Regions from separate parts of the Streptomyces sp. NPDC093089 genome, predicted to be linked through region 2. Evidence: riboswitches for the same ligand, from Rfam matches in the RefSeq annotation. Region 2 holds a riboswitch; each other region holds the start of a gene.
The links. A riboswitch is a leader RNA that binds a small molecule or an ion and turns the genes downstream of it on or off. The one in region 2 is predicted to bind cyclic di-AMP.

Region 1 (5,573 bases), on a different contig from region 2:
GACCATGGGCTCCCTCAAGGAGTCCCTGCGCGCGGTCCGGGAGACCGTCTCCGGGAACAACGGGTGAGGCGGCCGGCATGAGCGGGGAGTTCGACCTGCGGGCGCTGCTCGACGCGCGCGGCGGCGAGCGCTACGAGCTGCACGCCAAGTACCTCAACCACCAGCTGCCGCGCATGCTGCACACCATCGGTTTCGACAAGGTGTACGAGCGGGCCGAGGGTGCCCACTTCTGGGACGCCGACGGCGTCGACCACCTCGACATGCTCGCCGGCTTCGGCGTGATGGGCCTCGGACGGCACCACCCCGTCGTCCGCAAGGCCCTCCACGACGTCCTGGACGCCCAGCTCGCCGACCTCACCCGCTTCGACTGCCAGCCGCTCCCCGGGCTGCTCGCCGAGCGGCTGCTCGCCCACAGCCCGCACCTCGACCGGGTCTTCTTCGGCAACAGCGGCACCGAGGCCGTGGAGACCGCCCTGAAGTTCGCCCGGTACGCCACCGGGCGCCCCAGGGTCCTCTACTGCTCCCACGCCTTCCACGGGCTCACCACCGGCTCCCTCTCCGTCAACGGGGAGCGGGGCTTCCGGGAGGGCTTCGACCCGCTCCTGCCGGACACCGCGATCGCCCTCGGCGACCTCGACGCCCTGGAGCGGGAGCTGCGCCGGGGCGACGTGGCCGCCTTCGTCGTCGAGCCCATCCAGGGCAAGGGCGTCCACGAGGCGCCGCCGGGCTTCCTGCGTTCCGCCCAGGAGCTGCTGCACCGGCACGGGGCCCTGCTGATCGCCGACGAGGTGCAGACCGGCCTCGGCCGGACCGGCGACTTCTACGCGTACCAGCACGACGAGGGCGTCGAGCCGGACCTGGTCTGCGTCGCCAAGGCGCTCTCCGGCGGCTACGTCCCGGTCGGCGCCACCCTCGGCAAGGACTGGATCTTCAAGAAGGTGTACTCGTCGATGGACCGCGTCCTGGTCCACTCGGCGAGCTTCGGGTCGAACGCGCAGGCCATGGCGGCCGGGCTCGCCGTCCTGTCGGTCATGGAGTCCGAGGGCACGGTCGCCCACGCCCGCCGGATCGGCGATCTGCTCTCCGGACGCCTCAAGGAGCTCGTGCCCCGGTACGAGCTGCTGCACGAGATCCGCGGGCGCGGGCTGATGATCGGGATCGAGTTCGGCCGGCCGAGCTCCCTCGGGCTGCGCGGCCGCTGGACGATGCTCCAGGCGGCCCGCAAGGGCCTCTTCGCCCAGATGGTCGTCGTCCCGCTGCTCCAGCGGCACCGGATCCTCACGCAGGTCTCCGGCGACCACCTGGAGGTGATCAAGCTGATCCCGCCGCTGGTCGTCGACGAGGCGGACGTGGACCGGTTCGTCACCGCCTTCACGGCGGTCATGGACGAGGCGCACGGGGGCAGTGGGCTGATGTGGGACTTCGGGAGGACACTCGTGAAGCAGGCGGTCGCGCAGCGCTGAAGCGCACCGGGCCGTCGGTGTCCCCGGCTTCCGGGGGCAGCGGCGGCTTCCGGTGATCTTTGCCTCTGGGGCAAGAAACTTGCCTCAGAGGCATCCTCCTGGCGGAATGGACGCATGGACCACGTCCCCGGGGAAGCCTCCCCGGACCCCGCCGCCTCCGGCGCCCTGCCCGACGTCGCCCCGCAGCTGCGGGCCCTGCGCCGCCGCCGGGGGCTCACCCTGGAGGCCGCCGCCCAGCGCGCCGGCCTCTCGCCCGCCCACCTCTCGCGGCTGGAGACGGGGAACCGGCAGCCCTCGCTGCCGATGCTGCTCGCGCTCGCACGCATCTACGGTACGACGGTGTCCGAGCTGCTGGGCGAGGCACCGCCCGAGCGCGACCCCGTCGTGCGGGCCGGCCGCTCCGACCCCGTCGAGGCCGACGGCTGGATCTACCGGCAGGCCGGCGGCGCCGGACGCGCCCTCCAGTGCCTGCGCGTCCACGTGCCGTACGCCACCCGGGCCGACATCGTGCGGGTCCACCCCGGCGAGGAGTGGATCCACGTCCTGGAGGGCCGGGTGCGGCTCGCGCTCGGCGAGGCCGTCCACGTCCTCGACCCGGGGGACAGCGCGCACTTCGACTCGCTGACCCCGCACCGGATCGGCGCCGCCACCCCGGGCGGGGCCGAGCTCCTCTTCGTCCACACGCTGATGCAGAGTCCCGCCGCCGAGCTGTGCCTCGGCGACGGAACCCCGCACCTGCGCTGACCCTGCGCGACCCTTCCCCAGGAAAGGACCGACATGTCCGAGAAGTCCGCACCTGTCACCGGCGAGGAGCGAGGAGAGGGCAAGTTCCCCAAGGGGCTCGTGCTCCGCCTCTTCGCCTACCTGATCGCCGGCCACCTCTTCGCCGGCTTCCTCTACCTGCTCTTCATGCTGGGCGGGCAGAACCAGTAGCGGCGGTCCGGGCCGCCGGGGCGGCCCGGGTGGAGGTCACACCTCCGTGAGCAGCCGCTCCCGCAGGCGCTCGCGGGTCTCCGGGGCCAGCTTCAGGCCCTCCGAGAGGTAGGCGTCCACCGTGCCCCAGGTCGCCTCGATCGTCTCGAAGGCGGCCCGCAGGTACTCCACCCGCGCGTCGAACAGCGGGCTCAGCAGCTCCATCACCTCGGGCGACATCGCGTCGGGGGAGGTGGAGCTGCGGCGCACCTTGTAGCGGCGGTGCGGGTCGTTCGACTTCACGTAGTCGGCCTCGATCGCCTTCCGCTCGACGCCGACGGCGAGCAGCGTGATCGCGATGGAGAGCCCGGCGCGGTCCTTGCCGGCCGCGCAGTGCATCAGGGCGGGGACGCTCTCCTCCGCCAGGGAGTGCAGGATCCGGCTGTGCTCCGACGCCCGCTCGACCACCATCCTCCGGTACGACTCGGACATCCGGGCGGCGGCCTTGCCGTCGCCGAGGATCTCCCGCAGCTGCTCTGTCTCGCCGTCGCGGACCAGCTTCCAGAACTCCTTGCCGTCGGCCGGGTCGTTGAGCGGTATGTTCACGTTCCGTACGCCGGGCAGCTCGACGTCCGCGCCCTCGACCTTCCGGTCGGCCTCGTTGCGGAAGTCGAAGACGGTGTGCAGTCCCAGCGCGGCGAGGAAGGCGACGTCGCTCTCGGTCGCGTGGGCGAGGTGGCCGCTGCGGAAGAGACGGCCCGGGCGCACGGCGCGCCCGTCCGTCGTCGGCAGGCCGCCCACGTCCCTGAAGTTGCGGACCTCCGCCAGTTCGGGCTCGTCGGCTTCGGTGGGCGGGACCTGCGGAAGCTGCTGCGTCACGGATGCTCCTGGGTGTCGTCGTTCGGGTGCCCGACGCGAGATCGGTTCCAGGGCCAATCATCCCGTTGGGGTGGTGAAGGCGCACCCCCTCGGACGGTAATGGGCGATCTGTCCGAATTGAGGTATTGGGGATAACGCGCCCTGGTTGCAGGCGAGATGGGCCGGGCTGCGTGAGCAGCGTCATAAAGGTGACGGATCGTGGCCGACCGCCCGGAGCAATTTCCGTGCGCAAAAAGGAAATCGAAGGACCGTCATCCACGCAGGGTGACCGGAATTCGAGCCGAATGGCACCCCCGTGAATCCCCCTCGAAAACAGTGGCTTGTTCGCGCCGACCCCGCTCGTCTAGCGTCACCGTCAATCCGGTCGGACCGCCGAATCCTGCCACCGTCCGGAATTCACTCACCCATGTGTGGCAGGAGCGGGGGACCCAGGAAGTACGCCGGTCCCGCGATGCAGGACGGCTCGGGGTGAAGCCGCGTGAGAACGCGGCCGGGCATCTCCAGTCCGAACCCGACAGCTCACCTCGCAGGCGCCGGAGAGGAATTCGCCATGCCCGCGAAGGGTAAGCACCGCCGTCCCAGGACCAACCCCCTCACCCGTGGACTCGCCGTCGCCGGCACCGGTGGCGCCGTCGTCGCCCTCCCGCTCCTCGGAGCGACCGGGGCCCACGCCGCCGAGCAGTCCGCTCCGGCCGCCGTCCCGGGCCACGCCGTCACCGCCGCAGCGCAGGTGAAGGCCCCCGCCGCCGTCCAGGCCGCCCCCGCCAAGGCCGCGCCGAAGACGTACTCCGTCGTCCGCGGCGACCACCTGTCGAAGATCGCCGCCGAGCACCACCTCGCCGGCGGCTGGCAGAAGCTGTACGCCGACAACCGCCGGGTCGTCGGCGAGGACCCCTCGCTGATCCTCCCCGGCATGAAGCTCACCCTCGGCGCCAAGGGCTCCGCGCCCGCCGCCCCGAAGAGCACCGCGCCCAAGGCCGCCCCCAAGAGCACCCAGAGCTCGAAGAACGGCGACACCCCGCGCGCCTCCCGCGGCTCCGAGCGCTCCTCCGCCCCGGCCGCCGCCACCTCGGAGACCACCACCTCGCAGGCCGCGCAGTCGTCGGGCTCCTCGACCTCCGCCTCCGGCTGGGTCGCCCCCGTCACCGGCGGCTTCTCCACCCCGTACCGCGCCTCCGGCTCCATGTGGTCCTCCGGCTACCACACCGGTGTCGACTTCATCGCCTCCTCCGGCACCACCGTCCGCGCCGTCGGCGCCGGCACGGTCGTCTCCGCCGGCTGGAGCGGCGCCTACGGCAACGAGGTCGTCATCCAGCACGCCGACGGCAACTACTCGCAGTACGCGCACCTCTCCTCCCTCTCCGTCTCGTCCGGCCAGACCGTCACCGGCGGCCAGCAGATCGGCCTCTCCGGTTCCACCGGCAACTCCACCGGCCCGCACCTGCACTTCGAGATCCGCACCTCGCCGAACTACGGCTCGGACATCGACCCGCTGGCCTACCTGCGCCAGCACGGCGTCTCCGTCTGACGCGGACGCCTCCCTTCGCGGAAGCCCTCCTGGCGGCCCGGCACGCACGTGCCGGGCCGCCGCCGTATTCCGGCTTGGGGGAATCTTTATCGGTGGCATATGTCACCCGGCGTCAACCCCTCCTTACGGTCGCGTAGGTCACATCCGAAGGGGAAGGATGTGGTCCCGTGGCAGACGATTCGAGATCAACAGACAAGAACGCATTCGGGTCGTACGCGGCGATCGGTGACAGCTTCACCGAGGGCGTCGGAGACCCCGGGCCCGACGGGACGTACGTCGGCTGGGCGGACCGTTTCGCGGTCCTGCTCGCCGACGAGCTGCCGGAGCACGACGACTTCCGCTACGCCAACCTGGCCGTACGCGGGCGCCTCCTCGACCAGATCGTGGCGGAACAGGTCCCCCGGGCGAAGGAACTCGCCCCCGACCTGGTGACCTTCTGCGCCGGCGGCAACGACATCATCCGCCCCGGCACGGACCCCGACGACGTCGCCGAGCGCTTCGAGCGCGCCGTCGCCGACCTGGCCTCCGCCGTCGGCACCGTCATGGTGACCACCGGCTTCGACACCCGCGACGTGATCCTCCTCAAGCACCTGCGCGGCAAGATCGCCACGTACAACGGACACGTCCGGGCCATCGCCGACCGCTACGGCTGCCCGGTCCTCGACCTGTGGTCGCTGAAGTCCGTCCAGGACCGGCGCGCCTGGGACGACGACCGGCTCCACCTCTCCCCGGACGGCCACACCCGTGTCGCCCTGCGCGCCGGCCAGGTCCTCGGCCTCCCCGTGCCCGCC
Region 2 (5,573 bases):
GAGTTCACGGAGCGGACCGGCTTCGGAACCCGCACCCTCGACCCGTACTCCAAGCTGCTCGAATCCCGGATCGTCTTCCTCGGCACGCCGATCGACGAGACCTCGTCCAACGACGTCATCGCCCAACTGCTGCACCTCGACTACGCGATGCCGGGACGGGACGTCTCGCTGTACATCAACTCCCCCGGCGGCTCGATCAGCTCCATGACCGCGATCTACGACACGATGCGGACGCTCTCCTGCGACGTGGAGACGACCTGTCTCGGGCAGGCCGGCTTCACCGCCGCCGTCCTGCTCGCCGCCGGCACCCCGGGCAAGCGCATGATGCTGCCGGGCGCCCGGGTCACGCTCGAACAGCCCACCCTGGACGAGCCGCTGCGAGGGCAGCCGAGCGACCTCGACCTCCAGGCGCGTGAACTGCTCCGACTGCGGGGCGTGGTGGCCGGCATCCTCACCGAACACACCGGCCGGAGCCGGGAGCGGATCGACGCCGACATCGACCGCCTCACGGTCCTGGACGCCCCGGCGGCGGTCGCGTACGGCCTGGTCGACCACGTGCTCACCAGCCGGCGGGGCTCCGCCGGCGGCGCGGCGCGGTGAGCCGGCCATGGTTCCCGAACTGCCGCCCCTGCCCGCCCTGACGCGGGCCGAGGGCGAGTTCGTCGACGCGTACCTCGAAGTCGTCGACCTCCTGGGGAAGATCAATCCATCCAGGGGATCGCATACTTATGGGGCACTCCGTGCGGCACAAGCCCTGGTCGGACGCGCCGAGGCACTGCGCGAGGCCCTGACACTCATGCACATGCGGGGCGAGAGCGAGGTGCACTCCGACACATTGGCGCGCGCCCTGCGGGTGTTGGACGGCGAGCGCCGCGCCGACCGGGTCACCGTCCCCCGCACCCGCGCGAGTTGACATTCCGGCGTGTCGTGTCGAGGTCCGGTCGGCCGACACGCGCCGCAGATTCCCTCCCCCGTTCGGCGTAGTCGATGAGTCGACACAGCACGCGGGCAAGTTGCGCAACAGGTGTACGCATTTGGCGGAATCGAACGCTCCATCGCAGGTGCGGGGCTCGTTGGCCAAACCTCCGAAGATCACAAAGGCTCCCTGTCCACCTGAATGGATCAGTCGTGAGGAGCCTCACATATCGCCGTTTCAGCTCGGTTTTCGCCCATGTCGTGAGTCAAGATCCCTGACGACGACAAGCCCCCGCCACCGCGGCGGGGCGGTCCGGGCGGACGCCGAGTCCTGCCGCTGTCCCGGACGTCTGGTCGACAGGATTGGATCGGCAGGAGTGGAGGACCCGATTTTTACGGGACGAACGCGCTGTTCCGGCAGCGAGGCCGTTCCTTGGGGTGAAGCCGCAACCGCGGCCGGGCATCTTCGCCAGCCCGAACCCGACAGGTCATCCTTCGCAGGCGGCTGACGAAGGGTTGCGCATGACTGCGCAGATGCACGTCCCGTCCCTGCTGTCCCGGGCCGGAGCCGTCTCGGCTCTCACCCTCGCCGCCGTCGGCGGCACGCTGCTCGCACCAGGAGCGGCGCCGGAGGCCCAGGCAGCCACCGCACACGCGAACACGGCACTGAGCGTCGCCGCCTCGAAGAAGGGATCGCCGTACCGGTACGGAGCCAGCGGACCCACCCGGTTCGACTGCTCCGGTCTGACGCTCTACGCGTACAAGAAGGCGGGCAAGTGGCTGCCTCGCACCGCGCAGCAGCAGTACAACAACACCCGGCACATCTCCGCGTCCAGCAGACAACAGGGGGACCTGGTCTTCTTCCACTCCGGTGGAAGGGTCTACCACGTGGGGATCTACGCCGGCGGCGGCAAGATCTGGCACTCGCCCAAGACGGGGTCCTGGGTGAAGCTCGACAGGATCTGGTCGTCGAAGGTCTACTACGGCCGCGTCCGCTGACGGCCCCCGGCCACTGAGCCGGACCCGCGGACCGCGAAGAGGAGCGGGGTGGCGCCGCCCCGCTCCTCCTCCCCCGGTCCGCTAGATCGCCACCCGGGCGGCCGTCCACGGGAGCGTGATCGCGACCGTCTTGCCGCCCTCCTCGGTCGGCGTGACGGACAGGCGGCCACCGGCCTCGGCCGCGAGCGAGCGGATGATGACGAGGCCGCGGCCGTTGTCCTGCTGGACCGCGGCCGGAAGGCGGCGGGGCCGGCGGGGATGGCTGTCGGTCACGCCGACGTGGAGGACCTCCTCGCGCACCAGCCGTACGTCGACGGTGAACGTCGGCGACTGGCCGAAGGTGTGGAGGACCGCGTTGGTGGCCAGCTCCGAGACGATCAGACGGATCGCGTCGGCGGTCTCGCCGTCGTCGTCGAGGCCCCAGCCGGCGAGCACCTCCGCGACGTAGCGCCGGGCCGTGGGGACCGAGGCGGGTTCGCTCGGCAGAGTGACGGATGCTTCCTGGTGATCTGCCATGGCGACGCTGTCCCTTTCCCGCCGGGAGCACTGCCCCGGATTGCGCTTCGCGTCAGAGTGCCACCGATCGTGCCGCCCCGGGCGGGGTTCCACCAAGATATGTCCCCATCTGTCGCCCGAAGCGGTGAACTCTGCGGCCCGTGAACGCGCTGGGGGTGTGGTTGGGGGGGGGGGGGGGGGGGCGGGCCCCCCCCCCCCCCCCCCCCCCCCCCCCCCCCCCCCCCCACCCCCGAGGGCCGCCGGCTCAGACGACGGGCGCCGTCCGCAGGATCGTCGCCACCGCACGCTCGATCTGCGCGTCCGTCAGGTCGGCGCGGGCCGTGAGCCGCAGCCGCGAGATGCCGTCGGGCACCGACGGCGGCCGGAAGCAGCCGACGAGGAGGCCCTGCTCGCGGCAGTCCGCCGCCCAGGCCAACGCCGCCTCCGGGGAGGGCGCGCGGACCGAGACGACCGCCGCGTCGGGCCTCGCCGAGACGAGGCCGGCGTCGGTGAGCAGCCGGTGCAGGGTGGTCGCGACCGTACGGGCCCGCTCGGCGAGGCCCGGCTCGGCGGCGATCAGGCGCAGGCTCGCGAGCGCCCCGCCGGCGGCGGCCGGGGCGAGTCCGGTGTCGAAGATGAAGGTGCGGGCGGCGTTGACCAGGTGCTCGATCACCCGGGCGGGGCCGAGGACGGCACCGCCCTGGCTGCCCAGGGACTTGGAGAGGGTGAGGGTGGCGACGGCGTCCTCGTCGCCGGCGAGCCCGGCCTCGTGCAGGGCGCCCCTGCCCCCCGTACCGAGGACGCCGAAGCCGTGGGCGTCGTCCACGACGAGCCCGGCACCGTGCGCGCGGCAGGCCCCGGCGAGTGCGGACAGCGGGGCCTTGTCCCCGTCGACGGAGAAGACGGAGTCGCTGACGACCAGGGCACGCCTGCCGGGGTGCGCCTCCAGCGTCTTGCGTACGGCCTCGGGGTCGGTGTGCGGGACGACGGACGTCTCGGCGCGGGCCAGGCGGCAGCCGTCCACGATCGAGGCGTGGTTGGCGGCGTCGGACACGATCAGCGCGTCCCGGCCGCCGAGCGCGGTGAGCGCCGCCAGGTTGGCGGTGTAGCCGGAGGAGAAGACCAGGGCCGCCTCGAAGCCGCAGAAGTCGGCGAGTTCGCGCTCCAGGCGGGTGTGCAGCCGGGTGGTGCCGGTGACGAGCCGCGAGCCGGTGGAGCCGGCGCCCCAGCGCCGTGCCGCCTCGGCCGCCGCCTCGGTGACCTCCGGGCGGCGGGTCAGTCCGAGGTAGTCGTTGCTCGCCAGGTCGAGGAGGTCCGACTCGGCCGCGCGGGGCCGCAGCGTCCGGACGAGACCGGCCTCCGCCCGGCGGCGCGCCTCGGCGTCGGTCCAGTCGAACGCGGTCCGGCGCGGGCCCGCGGCCCGTGCGTCGTCGGCCTGTGGCATGCGGCGATCCTTTTGTAGGCAGCGCACAGACCCTAACCGGAGTATGCCGAGGTCGTGATGTGGTCATCCACACACCTCAATCGGAGGCGTTTGTTCGGTTCCTCCTTGGCCCGGGGGCGGGCGGTAGGCAAGGATCTGCGGTTATGGACCTGCTGAACACGCTGGTGGAAAAGGGGCTGCGGCGCGAGCTGCCGACCCGTGAAGAAGCGCTCGCCGTCCTGGCGACCTCCGACGACGAACTGCTCGATGTGGTGGCGGCGGCCGGCAAGGTGCGCCGCCAGTGGTTCGGGCGTCGGGTGAAGCTCAACTACCTCGTCAACCTGAAGTCGGGGCTGTGCCCCGAGGACTGCTCGTACTGCTCCCAGCGGCTCGGCTCCAAGGCCGAGATCCTCAAGTACACGTGGCTGAAGCCGGACGAGGCGTCCCAGGCCGCCGCGGCGGGCGTCGCGGGCGGTGCCAAGCGGGTCTGCCTGGTGGCCAGCGGGCGCGGTCCGACGGACCGCGACGTCGAGCGGGTCGGCAAGACCATCGAGGCGATCAAGGAGCAGAACGAGGGCGTCGAGGTGTGCGCCTGCCTCGGTCTGCTCTCGGACGGCCAGGCGGAGCGGCTGCGCGAGGCCGGCGCCGACGCGTACAACCACAACCTCAACACGTCCGAGGCGACGTACGGCGGCATCACCAAGACCCACACCTACGCGGACCGCGTGGACACCGTGCAGAAGGCGCACGCCGCCGGTCTGTCGGCGTGCTCGGGCCTCATCGCGGGCATGGGCGAGAGCGACGAGGACCTGGTCGACGTCGTGTACGCGCTGCGCGAGCTGGACTCGGACTCGGTGCCGGTCAACTTCCTCATCCCCTTCGAGGGGACCCCGCTCGCCAAGGAGTGGAACCTCACCCCGCAGCGCTGCCTGCGGATCCTGGCGATGGTCCGGTTCGTCTGCCCCGACGTCGAGGTGCGGATCGCGGGCGGCCGCGAGGTGCACCTGCGCTCGATGCAGCCGCTCGCGCTGAACATCGCGAACTCGATCTTCCTCGGCGACTACCTGACCAGCGAGGGCCAGGCCGGCCAGGCCGACCTGGACATGATCGCGGACGCTGGCTTCGAGGTGGAGGGCGCCGGGACGACCACGCTGCCGAAGCACCGCGCCGACGCGCTCGCCGCGGCGGGCGGCGGCTGCGGTTCGCACGGCTCCGCCGAGGGCGCCGGCTGCGGCTCGCAGGCGTCCACGTCCGCGGAGGGCGCGGGCTGCGGCTCGCACGCCGGTGGCGGCTGCGGCCCGTGCGGCGGTCACGCGGAGGCTCCGGCGGAGGCGCCGGTCGCCGAGGCCGAGGCCGCGCCGAACGGGGCCCGGACCGACCTGGTGGCGGTGCGCCGGCGGGGTGCCGGCACGGACCTGGCGCCGAATGCGTAACGACGAACTCCTCGCCCTGGACCGGGCGCACGTCTGGCACCCGTACGGCCCCATGCCGGGCCGGGCGGAGCCGCTGGTCGTCGCGTCCGCGTCCGGGGTGCGCCTCCGCCTCGCAGAGCCGGTGGAGGGTCGGGACGAGCTGGTCGACGGCATGTCCTCGTGGTGGTCGGCGATCCACGGCTACAACCACCCCGTGCTCAACGAGGCGGTGCGCGGCCAGCTGGAGAAGATGAGCCACGTCATGTTCGGCGGGCTCACCCACGAGCCGGCCGTCCTGCTCGCCGCCCGGCTCGTCGAGATCACCCCCG
Region 3 (5,573 bases), on a different contig from region 2:
TGAGGACCTCTTCGGCGAGGGGCGCCGCGAGGGCCTGCTCGGCGTCCCGCGCGGCCTCCTCGACGGTGGCGACGCCGTCGGGCAGCGCGTCCTCGGCCTCCAGGTGTGCGCGGAGGAGCGCGAGGACGGTGGTCGCGAAGCGGGTCTGGACGACGGACTCCTCGTCGGCGAAGTCGAGGACGGCGACCTCGTCGGCGAGGTCCATCACCGGGGTCGCGGGGTCGGCCGTGACCGCGCCCGTGGGCACGGTGCCGCGGAGGCGGGAGAGGACGGCGAGGACCTCGCTGGTGGTGCCGGAGCGGGTGATCGCCACGACCCGGTCGTAGCGGCGGCCGTAGGGGAACTCCGAGGCCGCGAACGCGTCGGTCTCGCCGTGGCCGCCGGACTCGCGCAGCTCCGCGTAGGCCAGGGCCATGAACCAGGAGGTGCCGCAGCCGATCACCGCGACCCGCTCCCCCCGTCGGGGCAGGGCGGCGGAGTGCTGCGGCAGGGTACGGGCCGCCTGGCGCCAGGTCGCCGGCTGGGAGGCGATCTCCATGGCGGTACGGGTGATGGTCATACGGCTCTCCTTGCAAGAAGTCTCATCGAGGATGAGTGAAGGTGCTCGAAGTCGAGGGTATTCAAACAGAAAGATGCACTGTCTTTCCAGATCCCGCACGTGTCGACGGAGAGGATCGGGCCGCTCACGAGCCGGAGGGGAGGGCGCACCGCCGAGCACGAACGAGGGGACGCACCCTTGAGGCGCCGGTGGCACAGATCAAGATCGCGAGACCATTGGTCCACAGACGGACCAATCAGACCCTTCGAATTACTAGCCTCCGGCTGTTAACCCACTAATTACGGCACAGCTGTATACCTTTAAGCTCGCCTCCCTCATCATGTCTCCGACGTGCCCGCCGGGGCACGCCGTGACACGAGAGGCGGGGCATGATTCCCATCAGCCGCAGGGGATTCGTCGGTATCGGCGCGGGGCTCGTGGCGGGCGCGGCACTGCCGCCGCTACCCGCGTCCGCCGCCGCGTCGACGGCCACCGGCACCCTCACCGACGTCAAGCACGTGGTGATCCTCATGCAGGAGAACCGCAGCTTCGACCACTACTTCGGCACCCTGCGCGGCGTCCGCGGCTTCGCCGACCGCGCCGCGGGCAACCTGCCCGGTGGCTGGGGCATGTTCAACCAGCCCAACTGGGGCGGCCGCCACTACCCCTGGAAGCTGAGCGACACCCCGCCCGCCGGCGGCGTCGACGGCGAGACCCTCGCACAGTGCAACGGCGACCTGCCGCACAGCTGGACCTCGCAGCACGCCGCGTGGAACAAGGGCCGGCTCGACAACTGGGTCACGGGCGTGGGCAACACCCGGACCCTCGGCCACCTCGACCGCGGGGACATCCCCTTCCACCACGCGCTCGCCGACCACTACACGATCTGCGACGCGTACTTCTGCTCGGCGCTCAGCGCCACCGGCCCCAACCGCACGTTCCTCTGGAGCGGCAGGATCGACGGCTCCAGCAAGGACGGCGGCGACGAGTCGGGCCTGACCTGGGAGACGTACGCCGAGGCGCTCCAGCGCGCCGGAGTGAGCTGGAAGGTCTACCAGAACGCCCAGGACAACTACGGCGACAACGGCCTCGCGTACTTCAAGAAGTTCACCGACGCCCGGCCCGGGGACCCGCTGTACGACCGGGGCATGGGGTCGGTCCCCAGGGTCACCGGCTCGACACCGGACGACATCGCCGCGGCGATCCGCGCCGACGTCGTCGCGGGCACGCTGCCGCAGGTGTCCTGGGTGGTCGCGAGCGAGGCGTTCTCGGAGCACCCGTACGCCCCGCCGGGGGACGGCGCACACTTCGTCGACCTGGTATACCGCGCCCTGGCCGCCGACGCCGAGGTCTTCGACTCGACGGTCCTCTTCCTCAACTACGACGAGAACGACGGCTTCTTCGACCACGTGCCGCCGCCGGTCGCCCCGCCGGGGACGCCGGGCGAGTACCTCGACGGCCTGCCGATCGGCCTGGGCTTCCGCGTCCCGATGATTGTCATGTCCCCGTGGACCCGGGGCGGCTGGGTGAGCTCCGAGGTCTTCGACCACACCTCCGTGCTGCGCTTCATGGAGACCTGGACGGCGGCCCTCGGCACACCGGCCACCTGCCCCAACATCAGCGAGTGGCGCAGGAAGGTGACGGGCGATCTGACCGGGGTCTTCGACTTCGCCCACCCGGTGTACGGCGTGCCGGCGGGCCTCCCCTCCACCGCCAAGGTCATCGGCCAGGCCACCTGTGGCCCGCTGCCGAACCCGGCGCCCCAGAACAACGCCCTGCCGGCGCAGGAGTCCGGCACCCGGCCGGCCCGCGCGGTGCCCTACCAGGCGAACGGCAACCTCGACCGGTTCGAGTTCGGGGCGGCCGGCAAGATCCTGGCCTGGTTCTCGATGACGAACCAGGGCGCGGAGGCCCGGCGCGCGGCGCACTTCTCGATCCACCCGCACCAGTACCGCGACACCGCCGCCTGGCAGTACACCGTCGACCCGGGCGGTACGGCGTCCGACTACTTCAACATCGGCCTCGGCTCGGGTTCGGGCAAGTACGACATCTCGATGATGGGCCCCAACCGCTTCCTGCGGCGCTTCATCGGCGACGCCTCCAAGGCGGGCAAGGCCGTGGAGGTGGCCGCCAGGTTCGCGACCGAGCCGGGCACGGGCAAGACGGCCCTGTGGTTCAGGATGACCAACGCGTCGGGCGGTCCGGTCACCTTCACGATCCGGTCGAACGCCTACCGCTCGGACGGGCCGTGGACGTACACGGTGCCGGCGAACTCCAGCCGCGAGGACTTCTTCAACGCGGTGGCCTACCACGGCGGCTGGTACGACTTCACGATCGTCGCCGACATCGACGGCACCTGGTCGCGCCGGTACACCGGCCACATCGAGACCGGAGCGCCCAGCGTCAGCGGCTGACCGCCGCCGTCCGCCGGGCGGCGCCCTCGGGGTGCCTCCCGGCGGACGTCCGTCACGGTCCGGGCCGTCGGGTACGGCCTCCGGGGCCGTCCGTCGCGACCCGGGGCCGTCAGCGGCCGGCCTGCGCGGCCCGGTGGATGGTGGCGTCCAGGAGGGCCACGGCGTCGTCCGCCGTACGGCCGGGGGCCCGGTTCCACGGTCCGATCAGATCGTTCCAGCCCCGCGACCGCAGCTCGGTCATGATCCAGGCCGCAGCCTCGTTCATGGTGTCCGCGCTGCCGTGGCCGAGTCGGTGCGCGGCGAGCAGGGCGCCGCAGACGCACCGGGCCCCGCGCGCGTCGCGCAGCTTGTACGGGACGTTCTGCCAGCCCCACTCCGTGAGCACGCGGCGGGCGTAGCCGAGGTGAACCGACGGGCGCAGGTCGCTGCGGCCGATGCGGCGCCAGATGTGCAGCCGGTCCGGCAGTACGGCTCCGATGCGGCCCGGCAGGCGGGGCTCGGCGGGCAGCGGCGGCGGCAGCGCGTCGAGGGCGTCGGCCACGAGCCGCTCCACCGGCACCGTGAGGAGGTTCCGCCAGCTCTCCGGCTCTCGCGGCGGAGCGTCGGGAGCGACCGGTTCGCCACCCGTCCGGCCGGAGGCCCGGTCGGGGGGCGGATCGGAGGTCGGGGCGGGGGTCCAGTCGGTGACGATCCGCTGCCAGACGGCGCTGTCGTAGAGCGTGGCGGCCTCGCGATCGACGGTGTCGGGGCTGGGGGTGGAGAGGGCGGGCGGCATCCGGCGGCTCCTCGGTCGGGATGGGTCCATCCTTCAGCACGAATGTCGGTTTTGCGACTTTTGCCCTTGACTGCACACCCACCGCGGGGGTCTTTTCCACCCACTCCCCCATTAACAGAATTACCGCGCATATTCGGACATTGGGAACCTGGTGACGCGACTCACTTTCCCGGTTTCGCCCTGATGATCGAAATGTCCGCAGGCCATGGGGCACACGGGAGTTCGACGGCCCGGACGGGCGGCCGATCTTGAATTACCTGAATTACGTGATCTTTTCGCCGCGCGACGGACTGCCATCCCCTTGTTATCCGCCGCATTACTGGCCTACGGTCACCTCCATTCGAGCGGATCGCCAAATCCTGCCACCGCTCGAAATACCTCCCTTTTCACCCGACGGCAGGAGCGGGGGACCCACGAATACGCCGATCCGGAAATCCGGAACGGCTCGGGGTGCAGCCGCGTGCGCGCGGCCGGACAGCTCCCGTCCGAACCCGACAGCTCACCCCGCAGGCGCCGGAGAGGAATCCGTCATGCCTGCTCACGGTAAGCACCGCCGCCCCCGTCGACGCCCCGTCTCCCAGGGACTCGCACTGGCCGGCACGGGCGGCGTCGCCCTTGCCCTCCCGCTGATCACCCCCGCCGTGGCCGGCGCCGCGCCCGTTTCCGGCGCACCGGAATTCACCACCGGCGCCGTCGCGGCCCCCGCCTTCGCGGCGCCGACCGCCGCCAAGGCTCCCGCCGCCCCGGCCGCCGCCCGCACCTACACCGTCGTCCGCGGCGACTCGCTTTCCCTGATCGCCCAGAAGAAGGGAATTCAGGGCGGCTGGAAGAACCTTTACCGGGCCAACCGAAGCGCCGTGGGTGACAATCCGTCACTTATTCATCCGGGTCTTGAACTGACGCTTCGTCGGGATTCCGCGAAGGTCACCCCCGCGCCGGCGAAGAAGAAGACCGGTACACCCGATCGGGCGAGCCGCTCCGAGCGCCGCTCCGCCCCGGCCTCCACCGGCGCCTCCGCCGCGCAGGCCGCCCCGGCGGCGGCCCCCGCCGCCGCTCCGGCCCAGGCCGCCCCGGCCGCCACCAACTACGCCGACAACCTCGACGGCTGGATCCGCGAGTCGCTGGCCATCATGGCCCAGCGCGGCATCCCGGGTTCGTACGACGGCATCCTCCGCAACGTCATGCGCGAGTCCTCCGGCAACCCCCGGGCCATCAACCTCTGGGACTCCAACGCCGCGGCCGGAACGCCCTCGAAGGGCCTGCTCCAGGTCATCGAGCCGACCTTCCTCGCCTACCACGTGCCCGGCACGTCGATGGACCTCTTCGACCCGGTCGCCAACATCACCGCCGCGTGCAACTACGCGGCCGACCGCTACGGCTCCATCGACAACGTCAACGGCGCCTACTGAGCCCGGAAGTGCCCGGCGAACCAGGAGGTGGCGAGCTCCGCCACCTCCTCCAGGGCGCCGGGCTCCTCGAAGAGGTGCGTGGCACCCTCGACCACGGCGATCCTGTTCTCGCAGCGCAGCAGTGAAGCGGCCCTCCGGTTCAGGTCAAGCACCAGCGCGTCCGCACCGCCCACCACCAGGAGCGTGGGGGCGCGCACCCCGGCCAGCCGGTCCCCCGCGAGGTCCGGCCTGCCACCGCGCGACACGACGGCGCTCACCGCGCACTCCGGATCGGCCGCCGCCCACAGCGCGGCGGCCGCTCCCGTGCTCGCGCCGAAGTAGCCCAACGGCAGGCCGGTCGCCACCGGCTGCTCCGCCAGCCACTTCGTGGCGAACGCGAGCCGTCCGGCCAGCAGCGGGGTGTCGAAGACGTGCGCCCGGTCGCCCGCCTCGGCCTC
Region 4 (5,573 bases), on a different contig from region 2:
GTCCCTCCGAGTCGGCCGGAGCCGGGCGCGGTCAGGCGGCGGACGCCTCCGTGAGCAGGGTGAGTTCGGCCTCGGTGAGCGTCAGGTCGGCGGAGGCGACCAGGGCCGGGAGCTGCTCGACCGTACGGGCCGAGGCGATCGGCGCGACGACGGTGGGCCGGGAGGCGAGCCAGGCGAGGGCGACGGTGGCGACCTCCGCCTCGTGCGCCTCGGCGACGGTGTCGAGCGCGGCGAGGACGGCCCGACCGCGGTCGGTGTCGAGGTGCCGGCCGGCGCCTGCGGCGCGGACGCTGTCGACGGTGGCGCCGGGGCGGTACTTGCCGGTGAGGAAGCCGGAGGCGAGGCCGTAGTACGGGACGGCGGCGAGGCCGCCCTGTTCGGCGGTCGCCAGGAGCGGGCCCTCGTAGGTCGCCCGGGACACCAGGTTGTACTGCGGCTGGAGGGCCACGTACCGGGTGAGTCCCTCGGCCTCGGCGAAGTCGAGGGAGGCCCGCAGCCGCTCCGGGGAGATGTTGGAGGCGGCGACGGCGCGCACCTTGCCGTCCTTCACCAGCTGGTCGAGGGCGGTGACGATCTCCTCGACGGGGACGGTCTCGTCGTCGAAGTGCGTGTAGTAGAGGTCGATGCGGTCGGTGCCGAGGCGGCGCAGCGACTCCTCCGCGGCGCCCTTGATGGTGGGCGCGGAGAGTCCCTTGAAGTGGGGGTGGGCGCCGACCTTGGTGGCGACGACGATGTCGTCGCGGTTGCCGCGGGAGGCGAGCCAGCGGCCGATGACCGTCTCGGACTCGCCGCCCTCGTTGCCCTCGACCCACGCGGAGTACATGTCCGCGGTGTCGACGAAGTTGCCGCCTGCGGCGGCGTAGGCGTCGAGGACGGCGAAGGACCGGGCCTCGTCGGCGGTCCAGCCGAAGACGTTGCCGCCCAGGGCGAACGGGAAGACGTGCAGATCGGAACTGCCCAGCGGGCGGAGGGAGGTCATGGGGTGGTCAACCCCGCCCGCCGCCGGGCCTATTCCGTGCGAGCGCCCCGGGAGGACGGTCTCAGAGGCTCAGGCCCTTGGAGCGGAGCCACTGCGCCGGGTCGATGCCGTCGCCGCCGGCGGTGTGGACCTCCATGTGGAGGTGGGCGCCGGTGACGTTGCCGGTGGCGCCGACGCGGCCGATGGTCTCGCCGGTGCCCACGGTCTGGCCGACGGAGACCGTCATGGACGAGAGGTGGCAGTACCAGACCTCGGTGCCGTCGGCGAGCTCCAGGACGATGCGGTAGCCGTAGGAGCCGGACCAGCCCGCGGACTTCACGGTGGCGCCGTGGACCGCCTTGAGCGGGGTGCCCGTGGGCGCGGCGAAGTCGAGGCCGGTGTGGTAGCCGGAGGACCACATCGAGCCGGACTGCATGTAGGAGGCGCTGAGGGTGTACGAGGAGAGGGGCAGCGAGTAGCTCGCGGCGAGCTTGGCGAGGCGCTCGGCCTCCGCCTTCGCGGCGGCTTCCGCCTCGGCCTTGGCCTTCGCCTCCGCCTCGGCCTTCGCCTTGGCATCGGCGGCCGCCTTCTCCGCGGCGGCCTCCTTGGCCGCGGCCTCGGCGGCGGCCTTCTCGGCGGCCAGCTTCTCCGCGGCGGCCTTGTCGGCGGCGTCGGCGGAGGCCTGCTGCTGTTCGGCCTGCTGGAGGATGCGGGCGCGCAGGGCCTCGCCCGCGTCGGCGCCGGTCGCGGTCCGGTCGGTCGTCTCGGTCCGCTCGTCGACCGTCGTGGTGTAGGTGGCGGCGGTGAGCGGGTTCGGGTTGGCGCGGGCCGCGCTGACGGGCTCGCTGTCCTCGCCGGGGAGGAGGTCGCCGACGCCGGGGAGGTCGTGGGCGTCCGGGAGGTCGAGGTCGGGGAGCGAGATCGCGACCGGCGGCTTCTCCTTCGCGGTGGCGAGGCCGCCCGCGCCGACGGCGGCGATCACGCCGACGCCGAGGACGGTGGAGGAGCGGGCGAAGTTGGAGCGCTGCTTGACGACCCGGTGGCGGCCGCCGGCGCGGCTCTGCGCGCGGAGGGAGTCCTCGGTGGGATTCCACTCGGTGTCCGGGGCGGCGGGACCCGCACCACCACCGAAGGCATCGAAGGGGGCTTCGGGTGCGGGGGTGTTGGACGCCACGGAGGCGCGCTCCTTTCCTTCCTTCTCGCCTACCGGGTTAGCTGACGGGTTCGGAGCAGGAAGGTCTCCTACGGGCACGGTCGCACAGGTGCGAAAGGCCCGATTCACCCCAAGTGGTGGTTCCCCGGTTCCTTTTCAGGATTCGGCGCGTGCGCACGGTGCCGCCTCTTGCGACGGCTGAAACGACCGCGCTGCGTTATCGAACGTTAATAGACAGGGGGTCCCGATTCCAAGCTGTTCCCCTTGATCATTCATTGAAATGAGAGGGAAACGCCCGAGTTGACCCCCCTTCAGAACAGGATCGCCGGAGACCATCGATCTGACGTTATGTCAATTGTTATCGCAGTGACACCTCTCGACTACACCCGGTCACCGGCGCCTGATCACCGCGTCCCGCCGCCCGTCCGCTCGCCCCCTCCGGTCATCCCGTCCCGCCCGGCGGGACCACCGGCATCGTCCGCCGCCGCTCCGGCTGCCCCGCCGCCGGCCGGCCCACCGCGAGCAGCGCCATGTCGTCCGTCGAACCGCCGCCCGTGTGGAGGCGCACGTCGTCCACGAGCGCGTCGAGCAGCTCCTCGGGCCCCGGGAAGATCCGGCCGGCGAGCCGCTCGGCCGGGTCGTAGAAGACGCCCTCCGCGTTCCGCGCCTCCGAGAGGCCGTCGGTGTAGAAGAGGAGGGTCGCGCCCGGCGGATACGGCCGCGCCTCGGCACGGTCCGGCCAGACCGCCAGGTCCCCCATGCCGAGCGGCAGCGCCGCCTCGGCCGGCTCCATGAGGTCGAGCCGCCCGTCCGCGTACAGCATCAGCGGGGGCGGGTGCCCGCGGTTCACGACCCGCACGAACCCGCCGAACGTGCCGCTGCCGTCGGCGCGCGGGATCTCGGCGAGGACCGCGGTGGTGAACCCCTCGAAGGCGTCGAGACCGTGCCGGCGGGTGCCTTCGCGGGCCAGCGCCCGTTCGAGGCGCTGCGCCACGCCCTCCAGGGTCCGCTCCTGTTCGGCCGCCTCCCGGAAGGCCCCGATGACGACGGCGACGGCCTCGACCGCGTCCATCCCCTTGCCCCGGACGTCCCCGACCACCAGCCGCACCCCGTGCGGGGTGTCCTGGACGGCGAACAGGTCGCCGCCGATGAACGCGTCCGCCTGCGCCGCCTCGTACCGCGCCGCGCACTGGAGCCCGCCGATCCGCTCGGCGGGCATCGGCAGCACCGCCTTCTGCGCGGCCTCCGCGATGACCCGCGCCGAGGCGAGCCGCTCGCCGCTGCGGCGCACGACCTTGTTGATGAGGAGGGCGAGCGCGGAGACGGTGACCACGGTCAGCGTCTCGGTGAGGGCCGGGACCTCGTCGGCGGTGCCGTTGTAGACGTGCAGCCCCACGGAGGCGACGACGGCGCTGATCCCGGTGACCAGGGTGGTGAGCAGGGAGAAGAAGGGCGCGGCGATCAGCGGGGCGGCGGAGAAGAGCGGCGCCGCCGTGTACGCGGGCGGTGTCTCCACGTCGAAGAGGACGCCGCCCATGATGATCAGCGGGGGCAGCGCCCGGATGAAGCGCCGGGCGCCGCCGTACGCGGGGCGGCCCCCGCCGCGCCGACGCCCGCCGCCCGTCACTCTCTCGGGGTGCCCCACCTGTGCTCTCCTGCCCGGTCCGCCCGGCCGCGGTCCGCACCGCGCCCTCCCAGGGTGGCCGCCGCACCCGTGAGCGGCGACTCCCGGGGGGCCGAGTGGCGTAGCCCACCCGGCCCCCTGCCCCGGCCCTTGGCCCCCTTGGCTCCCCGACCCCACGGGCCCGCGGGCCCGTCACCGAACCGGCGGCCCGTCAGCCCCCGGTCAGCCCCGGTCGCCACCCCTCAGCCCCCGGTCGCCGCCTCGGCGAGTCGGCCACCGCGGGCCAGCAGGGCCATCGCCGCCGCGCACAGCAGTCCCACCGCGCACAGGCCGAGCCACGGCGCCGCCGACCAGCCGGTGACGTCGAGGAGGGCGCCCGTGCCCAGGTTCCCGAGGGTGATGCCGACCCCGCACACGGTGTTGTAGAGCCCGTAGTGGGTGGCGACCCAGCGCCCCCGGGACAGGGCGACGACCGTGTCCATCTCGTAGGGGTAGAGCACCGCGTTCGCGACGGCGAGGACCGCGGCGCACAGCAGCAGCCCGACCGCGCCCCGGCCGAGCGCCGCCGGGGCGAGGAACGCCCCGCCCATCAGGGCGAGTCCGAGGACGAGGCACCGCTCACGGCTCAGCCGGCGCCGACACCAGGCCGTGATCCGCAGCTGCCCGACGAGGGCGACCAGCGCCGAGACGACGAACAGCGCCGTCGTGAGCCCCGTGCCGTCCGCGGCGAGCGGCAGCGCCAGGTAGACCTGGAAGGACAGCACGTACGAGCCGGTCATGGCCAGCGAGAAGAACCAGAAGGTCCGGTGCGAGAGGACCGTCCGGAACTGCCCCCGCTCCCCCTCCCCCCGGGGCGCGCGGGACGCCCGTGCGGGAAGGTGCCGGAGCTGTACGAGGGTCAGGCCGGCGAACAGCACCGCCGCCACCCCGCACGTCAGCCGGAACGACACCCCCGTCAGGGCCACCCCGACGAGCGGCCCGAGCAGGATGCCCGCCTGGTAGTACACGTTGAAGAGCGCGAAGGCCTCCACGCGCCGCTCCTCCCCCGCCTCCGCCGCGAGGCAGGCCCGTACGGCGGGGTTGAACAGCGCCCCCGCCAGCCCGGTCGCGAGGGAGGCGGCGATCAGCATCGGCAGCGACTGGGCGAAGGCGAGCGCCCCGAAACCGGCCGTCCGCAGCGCGCAGCCGGCCACGATGAGCGGCTTGAAGCCGAGCCGGTCGGCGAGCGCCCCGCCGACCAGGAACATGCCCTGCTGGGAGAGGTTCCGGGCGCCCAGGACGAGCCCGACCGCCCAGGCCGCCATCCCGAGCCCGTCCGCGAGGTGCGCGGCCAGGTACGGCATCAGCATGTAGAAGCCGAGGTTGATGGTGAGCTGGTTGAGGAAGAGGAGCCGTACGGCCGGGTCGAAGGTGCGGCTCTGCCGCCAGACACCCCCCTTGGCCTTGGCCGGCGCGGCCGTGTTCGCGGTGGTCAACGGACGCGCTCCAGGACCTTGCGGGTCCAGCCGTCCACCCGCACCCCCGCCTCGTACGCGGCCGGGTCCTCGCGCACCGGGCCGTCGAGGAGGCCGTGCGCGGCGCAGAACTCGTCGTTGAAGACGGTGTCGAAGTACCGCTGCGGCCCGTCGGGGAAGACCGCCGCGATCCGGGTCCCGCGCGGCCGGGTGCGGGCCAGCCAGCCGGCGACCAGCGCGACCGCGCCGACGCTCCAGCCGCCCGTCGCGAACTGGCGCGAGGCCAGGCGGCGGGCCGCCCGCACCGCCTCCGCCGGGCCCACCCAGTGGACCTCGTCGAAGGCGCCGTGGTCCACGTTCCCCGGGTGGATCGAGGAGCCGAGG

Region 1: linked by a shared signal. The riboswitch ahead of ACIQFX_RS25290 (peptidoglycan DD-metalloendopeptidase family protein) and the one ahead of ACIQFX_RS22570 (C40 family peptidase) in region 2 are both predicted to bind cyclic di-AMP.
Region 3: linked by a shared signal. The riboswitch ahead of ACIQFX_RS08520 (transglycosylase SLT domain-containing protein) and the one ahead of ACIQFX_RS22570 (C40 family peptidase) in region 2 are both predicted to bind cyclic di-AMP.
Region 4: linked by a shared signal. The riboswitch ahead of ACIQFX_RS03465 (M23 family metallopeptidase) and the one ahead of ACIQFX_RS22570 (C40 family peptidase) in region 2 are both predicted to bind cyclic di-AMP.

The regions. Positions count from the first base shown of each region.
Region 1 is NZ_JBIVPA010000011.1:25,684-31,256, reverse strand. It holds gene hpnH (adenosyl-hopene transferase HpnH) at 1-67, shown strand, start outside; gene ACIQFX_RS25310 (aspartate aminotransferase family protein) at 78-1,463, shown strand; gene ACIQFX_RS25305 (helix-turn-helix domain-containing protein) at 1,578-2,207, shown strand; gene ACIQFX_RS25300 (DUF6126 family protein) at 2,241-2,396, shown strand; gene ACIQFX_RS25295 (tyrosine-protein phosphatase) at 2,433-3,254, opposite strand; cyclic di-AMP (ydaO/yuaA leader) riboswitch at 3,615-3,800, shown strand; gene ACIQFX_RS25290 (peptidoglycan DD-metalloendopeptidase family protein) at 3,805-4,782, shown strand; gene ACIQFX_RS25285 (SGNH/GDSL hydrolase family protein) at 4,950-5,573, shown strand, end outside.
Region 2 is NZ_JBIVPA010000009.1:244,245-249,817, forward strand. It holds gene ACIQFX_RS22560 (ClpP family protease) at 1-600, shown strand, start outside; gene ACIQFX_RS22565 (hypothetical protein) at 608-913, shown strand; cyclic di-AMP (ydaO/yuaA leader) riboswitch at 1,228-1,434, shown strand; gene ACIQFX_RS22570 (C40 family peptidase) at 1,438-1,914, shown strand; gene ACIQFX_RS22575 (ATP-binding protein) at 1,996-2,430, opposite strand; gene ACIQFX_RS22580 (8-amino-7-oxononanoate synthase) at 2,675-3,853, opposite strand; gene bioB (biotin synthase BioB) at 3,997-5,265, shown strand; gene ACIQFX_RS22590 (adenosylmethionine--8-amino-7-oxononanoate transaminase) at 5,258-5,573, shown strand, end outside.
Region 3 is NZ_JBIVPA010000003.1:351,028-356,600, reverse strand. It holds gene ACIQFX_RS08535 (SIS domain-containing protein) at 1-559, opposite strand, end outside; gene ACIQFX_RS08530 (phosphocholine-specific phospholipase C) at 928-2,952, shown strand; gene ACIQFX_RS08525 (hypothetical protein) at 3,062-3,727, opposite strand; cyclic di-AMP (ydaO/yuaA leader) riboswitch at 4,068-4,253, shown strand; gene ACIQFX_RS08520 (transglycosylase SLT domain-containing protein) at 4,258-5,136, shown strand; gene ACIQFX_RS08515 (phosphoribosyltransferase family protein) at 5,130-5,573, opposite strand, start outside.
Region 4 is NZ_JBIVPA010000001.1:713,660-719,232, reverse strand. It holds gene ACIQFX_RS03470 (aldo/keto reductase) at 32-979, opposite strand; gene ACIQFX_RS03465 (M23 family metallopeptidase) at 1,041-2,132, opposite strand; cyclic di-AMP (ydaO/yuaA leader) riboswitch at 2,144-2,290, opposite strand; gene ACIQFX_RS03460 (PP2C family protein-serine/threonine phosphatase) at 2,554-3,756, opposite strand; gene ACIQFX_RS03455 (MFS transporter) at 3,978-5,210, opposite strand; gene ACIQFX_RS03450 (PLP-dependent cysteine synthase family protein) at 5,207-5,573, opposite strand, start outside.